Nisaea sediminum: one gene and its partner. The main gene of each other region encodes a partner of the protein of the gene in region 2 in a complex. Links are inferred from orthologs where the notes say so. Each region holds a gene or a part of one and is shown on either strand. Other genes may lie near its edges.

Region 1 (3,546 bases), on a different replicon or contig from region 2:
GTCCTGGTGCAGGGGCACTGTCGTCTCGACATTGGCGATGACGATCTCGTCCAAAGCCCTGCGCAGCCGCAGCAAACACTCGTTCCGGTTGGAGCCATGCACGATCAGTTTTGCGATCAGGCTGTCGTAGTAGGGCGGGATCCGGTAGCCGGCATAAAGCGCCGAATCGACACGTACGCCGAGGCCGCCCGGTGCGTGATAATCCGTAACCTGTCCCGGAGACGGAAGGAACGTCCTCGGGTTCTCGGCGTTGATCCGGCACTCGATCGAATGGCCGTTGAGCTGGATGTCGTCCTGGGTAAAGGAGAGCGCCGCGCCGGAGGCGATCTGGATCTGTTCCCGTACCAGGTCGATGCCGGTGATCATCTCGGTGATCGGGTGCTCGACCTGCAGGCGGGTATTCATCTCGATGAAGAAGAATTCACCGTTCTCGTAGAGGAACTCGAGGGTCCCGAGGCTGCGGTAGTTCATCTTCGCGCAGGCATTGGCCGCGATCTCGCCGATCTTCGCGCGTGCGGCCGCGTTCAGGGCCGGCGAGGGAGCCTCCTCGAGGACCTTCTGGTGGCGGCGCTGCAGCGAACAGTCGCGCTCGCCGAGATGGACCACGTGGCCCTTGCCGTCACCGACGATCTGTACCTCGATATGGCGCGGCTTGCCGAGGTAGCGCTCCATGTAGACTTCGTCATTGCCGAAGGCGGCGCCGGCCTCGCGCCGCGCCATGGTATAAGCCTCGGCGACATCCTCGGGCTTGTGCGCGATCTTCATGCCGCGCCCGCCGCCGCCGGCCGTCGCCTTGATCAGCACGGGGTAACCGATCTCCTCGGCGGCGGCGCGGGCCGCGTCCACGGAGTCGACCGGCCCGTCGGAGCCGGGAACGCACGGAATGCCGAGCGCCTTGACCGTCCGCTTGGCGATGATCTTGTCGCCCATGTCGCGGATATGCTGCGGAGACGGCCCGATGAAGACGAAGCCGTGTGCTTCGACGATCTCGGCGAAATCGGCGTTCTCTGAGAGGAAGCCGACACCCGGGTGGATCGCGTCCGCGCCGGTCACTGTCGCGGCTGTGAGGATCGCCGGGATATTGAGATAGCTGTCCTTGGAGGCCGGCGGGCCGATGCAGACGCTCTCGTCCGCAAGCCGCACATGCATGGCGTCCGCATCGGCGGTGGAGTGAACCGCGACGGTCCGGATGCCCATTTCCCGGCAGGCCCGGTGGATCCGCAGGGCCACGTCGCCGCGGTTGGCGATGAGGACTTTTTCGAACATTCCGGCTCCGGCCACTTATTCGATGACGATCAGCGGTTCGCCGAATTCAACCGGCTGCCCGTTCTGGATCAGGACTTCCTTCACCGTTCCGGCGCGCGGCGCGGGGATCGGGTTCATGACTTTCATCGCCTCGACGATCATCAGCGTCTGGCCTTCAGAGACCTTCGAACCCACGGAGACGAACGGCGCGGAATCGGGATCCGGCCCGAGATAGGCGGTTCCGACCATCGGCGATTTGACGGCGTTTGCATTCACCGCGGCCGGCGCGGGCTGCGCCGCCGGCGCTGCGGCGGCGACCGGGGCCGGGGCTACCGTCGCGGCCACCGCCTGCGTTGCCGGCCGGGCGACACGGATGCGCCAGTCGTCGGTCGCGTATTCCAGCTCTCCGAGGCCGGTTTCTTCCAGCAGCTTCGCGAGCTTTTTCACCAGTTTGCTATCAATGTCGTGCGACAAAGGGGTCTCCGGTTTCGTTCAATTTCGATCGAGAAGCCGCGCCATGGCGTCGAGGGCGAACAGGTAGCCCTGAGTCCCGAGGCCGACGATGACGCCTTCGGCGACGGCGGAAATGTAGGAGTGATGCCGGAATGCCTCGCGCCGGTGAATGTTCGAGATATGCACCTCGATCACCGGCAGTTCCGCAACCCTCAGGGCGTCGTGGATCGCGACCGACGTGTGGGTGTATGCGCCGGCATTGATGATGATCCCGGCCGCGCTGTCGCGCGCCTGCTGGATGATCGTCACCATTTCGCCTTCGAAGTTCGACTGCCGGAAATCGACCGACAGGTCCAGCGCCGCCGCGCGTTCGGCACACATTGCCTCGACGTCGTCCAGCGTCTCGGCTCCATAGACTTCGGGCTCACGGGTCCCGAGCATGTTCAGATTCGGGCCGTTGAGGATCAGGATTTCCGGGCGTTCGGACACGTTGCTCGCCTGCTTGTCAGTTTCGAGCGTTATATCATGCGGGGTTTGTGACGCAATCGGAACCGGTTGCCCGGCAGGAGCTAAAATTCCAGATCAGAGGAGAACATGGTCACCACGGGATTACTGACCTTTACGCGCACGCCCTCACAATTGTAGGTCGCCTGATGTACGGTGGCCGAATACCGGTCTGATTCGAGGAGCGAGCCGGTCACCTTGGTGCAGCCAAGGATCGTGTCATGCGCGCCGTTCTCACCCGTAATCGGAAGAAACAGCCTCTGGACCAGGACATGACGTTTGTCGTGCAGGGTTTGCGGCGCGATCGTGTGCAGGAGGTTTCCCGACTCAAGGCACTGATCGAGTCTGGCGCGCAGTGCGTTGGCCGTCTTCTGTGAGAGGAAATCTTTCAGCGACCGGCCTCGCAAGCCTTGTCCATAGAGCGTGTTCACGGCTTCGCCTACCAGCCGGTAGCGGTAGCAATTTGATTCGGGGACTTTCTCGCAGAGCCAGACGAAGGGCAGCGCCGATCCAAGTTCGATGGGTTCAATCGATTTTCGTGCGGGAAAACGCGCATCGCCGCGCCAGGCAAACCACCGCTCCACCAACTTGGATAGCGTCGCGTCGGTGACATCCTCCAGGATCTGGTTCATGTTCCCAGCACTCTTGATCGGCCCCTGTTATATTCCCGCATGACTGCAAGACTAGGTTTTAGATTTCCGATAGCATGACGTAATGGTTGTGGCAATGGTTCCGCTGCAAAGATGATCAAAAGTGAACCTATCATATCTCAATGCTCACAGAAATGATTTGCCGGTCATCTTTTCTGCTCTTTTTGTCAATTTTTCCAACAATTTTATTAAATCCGCCTTTTCTTTTTCTGTAAGGGCAGAGGTTAGAAATGCTTCTCGGTCGAGAGCCATTGGCACGATATGGTTGTAGATGGATTGCCCTGTCTCTGAAAGGGACAGCGTGGACTTCCGCCGGTCGTCCGGATCGGTCCGGCGCAGGATATGTCCGGACTTCGAAAGTTTTGCTGCGGCTCTGCTGACCTGGACCTTGTCCATGGCCGCGCGTCCGCGAATGTCGTTCGCCGTCATCGGGCCGCCGCTTCCGAGTATGGCGATCAGGCGCCACTCCGGAATGCTTATGTCGAACTCGGCCTCATAGAGTTTCTGGATGCTGCGCGATACCAGCGAGGATAGCAGCGCCAGACGGTAAGGCAGGAAAGCATCCAGCGCGAAAGCGCCGGCGGAAATGCCGTCGCGGCTGGATTTCCGCCCGTCAGAGGTCGCTTGACTTTCCACCCGCGTTCCTTAAATGGTTTCAATTGAAACTAATTATCTCGACTGCTCAGACGTTCCT
Region 2 (4,150 bases):
CTTTTCCTTCGCCCAGCCGTCGAGGATGGATGCGACCGCCGCCCCGGCGCTTTCATTGTGTCCGCCATCGACCCAGAGCGTCGATCCGGGTGCGAGATACTCGGTCAGCGCGCCTGTTTCCAGGTGCTGCATGCGGGCGGGCCAGCGCGCCTCGGCGATGCCCTTTGCGCGCGCGCCCTCCGTCGTCGGGACCAGCTTTTCCGCGAGATCGGCCGCCATCAGCGCCTGTCCGGCGTTGGTTATCTGGTGCGCGCCGAGCAGGCCCGGTTTCGGATAGCGCCGGGTGGTGCCGCCGGTGCTGAAGAGCATGCCGTCGCCGCCCTCCGCGATGGTCCATTCCCGGCCGTGCCGGTGGAGCGGTGCGCCGACCTCCGACGCCCGCGCCTCGATCACGGCGAGCGCCGCCGGATCCTGCGGGCCGATCACTGCCGGAACGCCCGGCTTCAGGATCCCGGCCTTCTCGAAGGCGATCTTCTCGATCGTGTCGCCGAGGAAGCTCATATGGTCCATGGAGACCGGCGTGATCACGGAGACGGCGGGTTTCTCGACGACGTTGGTCGCGTCGAACCGTCCGCCGAGCCCGACCTCCAGCAGCAGCACGTCGGCCGGGGTGCGGGAGAAGGCGAGAAAGGCCGCCGCCGTGGTGATCTCGAAGAGGGTGATCGGCACGCCTCCGTTCTCGCGTTCGCATTCCTCGAGGATGCCGACCAGCGCCGCATCGTCGATCTCGTGGCCCGCGATGTAGAAACGCTCGTTGTAGCGCACAAGGTGCGGTGAGGTGTCGGCATGGACCCTGCGCCCCGCGGCCTCGTAGATGCCGCGCAGCATGGCGATCGTCGAGCCCTTGCCGTTGGTGCCGGCGACGTGGATCACCGGCGGCAGCTTGCGTTCCGGTTGGCCGAGCTTTTCAAGCAGGCGCTCGAGCCGGTCGAGCGTCAGATCGATCAGTTTCGGGTGCAGGCGCTGCAGCCTCTCCAGGATCGGCTGCGGCGAAGGCTTGGATGCGGAAATCTCGGGATCCTCCGGCGGACGAGCCTCAGCTCTCCTCGTCCTCGTCCACGCTTTCGGCAGATGTCGCCTTTGTTTTCGGCAGCTTCACCACCTCCGCCTCCGGCAGAGGGGAGCGGATCATGGCGAAGACCCGGATCAGGGTGTTCCGGAGATCCTTGCGATGCACGACCATGTCGACCATGCCGTGCTCGAGCAGGTATTCCGAGCGCTGGAAGCCGTCCGGCAGCTGCTCGCGGATGGTCTCCTGGATCACCCGCTGGCCGGCGAAGCCGATGATGGCGCCCGGCTCGGCGATATGGATGTCGCCCAGCATGGCGAAGGAGGCGGTGACGCCGCCCGTGGTCGGGTCGGTCAGCACGACGACGAAGGGCAGGCCCGCTTCCTTGACGATCTCGCGCGCGATCACCGTGCGCGGCATCTGCATCAGCGAGAGGATGCCTTCCTGCATGCGGGCACCGCCCGAGGCCGGAAAGACCACAAGCGGGGCCTTCTGCGCCTTGGCGAGTTCGGCCGCACGGACCAGCGCGTCGCCGACCGCGATGCCCATGGAGCCGCCCATGAAATCGAAGCGGAACAGCGCGAGCACGACCGGCGCGCCGCCCATCTTGCCGTGGGCAACGATGATCGCATCCTCGGCGTCGGTCTTCGACTGGGCTTCCTTCAGCCGGTCGGTGTAGCGCTTGCGGTCGCGGAATTTCAGCGGGTCGAGCACCGGTTTCGGCAGTTCGATCCGGTCGTGCTTCTCGCCGTCGAACAGCATCTCCAGACGCTTTTCCGCGCCGAGACGCATGTGGTGCTCGCAGTTCGGGCAGACCTGCTGATTCTCCTCGAGATTGCGGTGGAAAATCATCTCTCCGCAGCCGCCGCACTTTATCCAGAGATTTTCCGGCACGTCGTGCGGCTGCACGAGCGCCTTGATCTTCGGCAGGACAGAGTTGGTGATCCAGTTCATCTCATCTCACTCCGCAATCCGCGGGTTCAAATCTCAGCCGCGCGCCTCGCGCACGCCCTTGGCAAGCTCCGATACCAGATCGGTCACGGCCTTGACGGTATCCGGTCCGGCCTTGTCGTTCCCGTCGAGCGAGCCGGCGAGGGCATTCACCACCGCCGTGCCGACGATGCAGGCATCGGCGACGGAGCCGATCGCCGCCGCGTGGTCGCGGGTCTTGATCCCGAAACCGACGCCGATCGGCAGGTCGGTGTGGTTCCGCAGCCGGCTGATCGCCGCGCGGACCATGTCGATCGGCACGTCCGCGGTGCCGGTGATCCCGGTGATGGAGACATAATAGATGAAGCCGCTGGTATTGGTCAGCACCTTCGGCAGGCGGGCATCGTCGGTGGTCGGCGTTGCCAGCCGGACGAAGGGCAGGCCGCGTTTCACCGCCGGGACGCAGAGCTCGTCATCCTCTTCAGGCGGCAGGTCGACCACGATCAGCCCGTCCGCGCCGGCGGAAATGGCATCGGTCAGGAAGCGCTCCACCCCGTAGATATAGATCGGGTTGTAGTAGCCCATGAGCACGACCGGCGTGCTCTGGTCCCCTTCGCGGAACTTGCGCACCAGATCGATGGTCTTGGCGAGCGAGGCGCCGGCCTTGAGCGCGCGCTGGCTCGAGGCCTGGATCGACGGGCCGTCGGCCATCGGGTCGGAGAACGGCATGCCGAACTCGATCATGTCGGCGCCGGCGCCGGGCAGGGCCTTCAGGATCGCGAGCGAAGTCTCCTGGTCCGGGTCGCCGGCGGTCACGAAGATACCGAGGCCGGGCCGGTTCTCAGCCTTCAGGGCGGCGAAGCACTTGTCGAGGCGCGAAGCGGTATAGTCCATCAGAGTTTGCCCATCTTTTCGAGCCGCGGAATCACCGCATCCAGATCCTTGTCGCCGCGGCCGCAGAGGTTCATGACCACGATCTTGTCCTTGTCCATGTCGCCGATCATCGTCGAGACGTAGGCCAGCGCATGGCTCGGCTCGAGCGCCGGGATGATCCCCTCAAGCTTCGAGCAAAGGGCGAAGGCTTCAAGGGCTTCGGTGTCGGTGGCGCTGACATAGTTCACCCGGCCGCTCTCGTGCAGCCATGAATGCTCCGGACCGATACCCGGATAGTCGAGACCGGCCGAGATCGAGTGTGCCTCGGTGATCTGCCCGTCGTCGTCCTGCAGCAGGTAGGTTCGGTTGCCATGCAGCACGCCCGGCGCGCCGCCCGTCAGCGAGGCCGCGTGCTCGCCGCTCGGAATGCCGTGCCCGGCCGCCTCGACGCCGAAGATCTGGACGCTCGGATCGTCGAGGAAGGGATGGAACAGGCCGATGGCGTTGGAGCCGCCGCCGATGCAGGCGACCAGCGCGTCGGGCAGCTTGCCCTCGGCTTCCTCGAGCTGCCAGCGCACCTCCTCGCCAATAATGCACTGGAAGTCGCGCACCATGGCCGGGTACGGGTGCGGGCCGGCGGCCGTGCCGATGATGTAGAAATGCGTCTCCGCCTTGGAGACCCAGTAGCGCAGGGCCTCGTTCATGGCGTCTTTCAGGGTCGAGGAGCCGGAGGTGACCGGGACGACCTTGGCGCCGAGCAGGCGCATACGGTCGACGTTCGGCTTCTGCCGCTTCACGTCCTCGGCGCCCATGAAGACCTCGCACTCCATGCCGAAAAGCGCGCAGGCGGTGGCGGTCGCGACGCCGTGCTGGCCGGCGCCGGTCTCGGCAATGATCTTGGTCTTGCCCATGCGCTTGGCGAGCAGGGCCTGGCCCATCACGTTGTTGATCTTGTGTGCGCCGGTATGGTTCAGCTCGTCACGCTTGAAGTAGAGCTTGGCGCCGCCGAAGTGCTCCGTCAGCCGGGGCGCGAAATAGAGCGCGCTCGGGCGGCCGATATAGTGCTTGCGGTAATATTCCATCTCCGCCCAGAAGTCCGGGTCGCCCTTGGCCGTGAGATAGGCTTTCTCGACTTCGAGAATCAGCGGCATCAGGGTTTCGGCGACATAACGGCCGCCGAAGATTCCGAAATGCCCGTCTTCGTCGGGTCCGCTTCGGAACGAGTTCGGGGCTGGCGTGGCGCTGGCCATGGTCAGACTTCCTCATCTTGCGGGGAGGCTTGCGAAAGGCGGCATAATGCGCGGGGCGCCCGGCCAAAGCAAGGCTCCGGGCGGGCAA

Evidence for each region. The genes of interacting proteins can lie anywhere in the genome.
Region 1: the proteins of accD (region 2) and accB are in contact, whole or in part, in a solved structure (PDB 8UXZ), measured with the Escherichia coli proteins. The link is inferred for Nisaea sediminum from one-to-one orthologs.

Annotation. Positions count from the first base shown.
Region 1 is NZ_JACZCQ010000003.1:833,626-837,171, reverse strand. What follows is about bases 1-2,894. They hold accB (acetyl-CoA carboxylase biotin carboxyl carrier protein), read right to left. Parts: upstream 1,720-2,894; coding sequence 1,282-1,719; downstream 1-1,281. Other genes in these bases: IG122_RS09010 (PAS domain-containing protein), read right to left, coding at 2,268-2,834; aroQ (type II 3-dehydroquinate dehydratase), read right to left, coding at 1,738-2,187; accC (acetyl-CoA carboxylase biotin carboxylase subunit), read right to left, coding at 1-1,266. Outside these bases: IG122_RS09005 (MarR family winged helix-turn-helix transcriptional regulator), read right to left, coding at 2,979-3,488. UniProt on the Escherichia coli protein: This protein is a component of the acetyl coenzyme A carboxylase complex; first, biotin carboxylase catalyzes the carboxylation of the carrier protein and then the transcarboxylase transfers the carboxyl group to form malonyl-CoA.
Region 2 is NZ_JACZCQ010000006.1:162,822-166,971, reverse strand. Bases 1-2,846 are described here. They hold accD (acetyl-CoA carboxylase, carboxyltransferase subunit beta), read right to left. Parts: upstream 1,964-2,846; coding sequence 1,037-1,963; downstream 1-1,036. Other genes in these bases: trpB (tryptophan synthase subunit beta), read right to left, coding at 2,833-2,846; trpA (tryptophan synthase subunit alpha), read right to left, coding at 1,997-2,833; IG122_RS12785 (bifunctional folylpolyglutamate synthase/dihydrofolate synthase), read right to left, coding at 1-873. In the rest of the region: more of trpB, read right to left, coding at 2,847-4,062.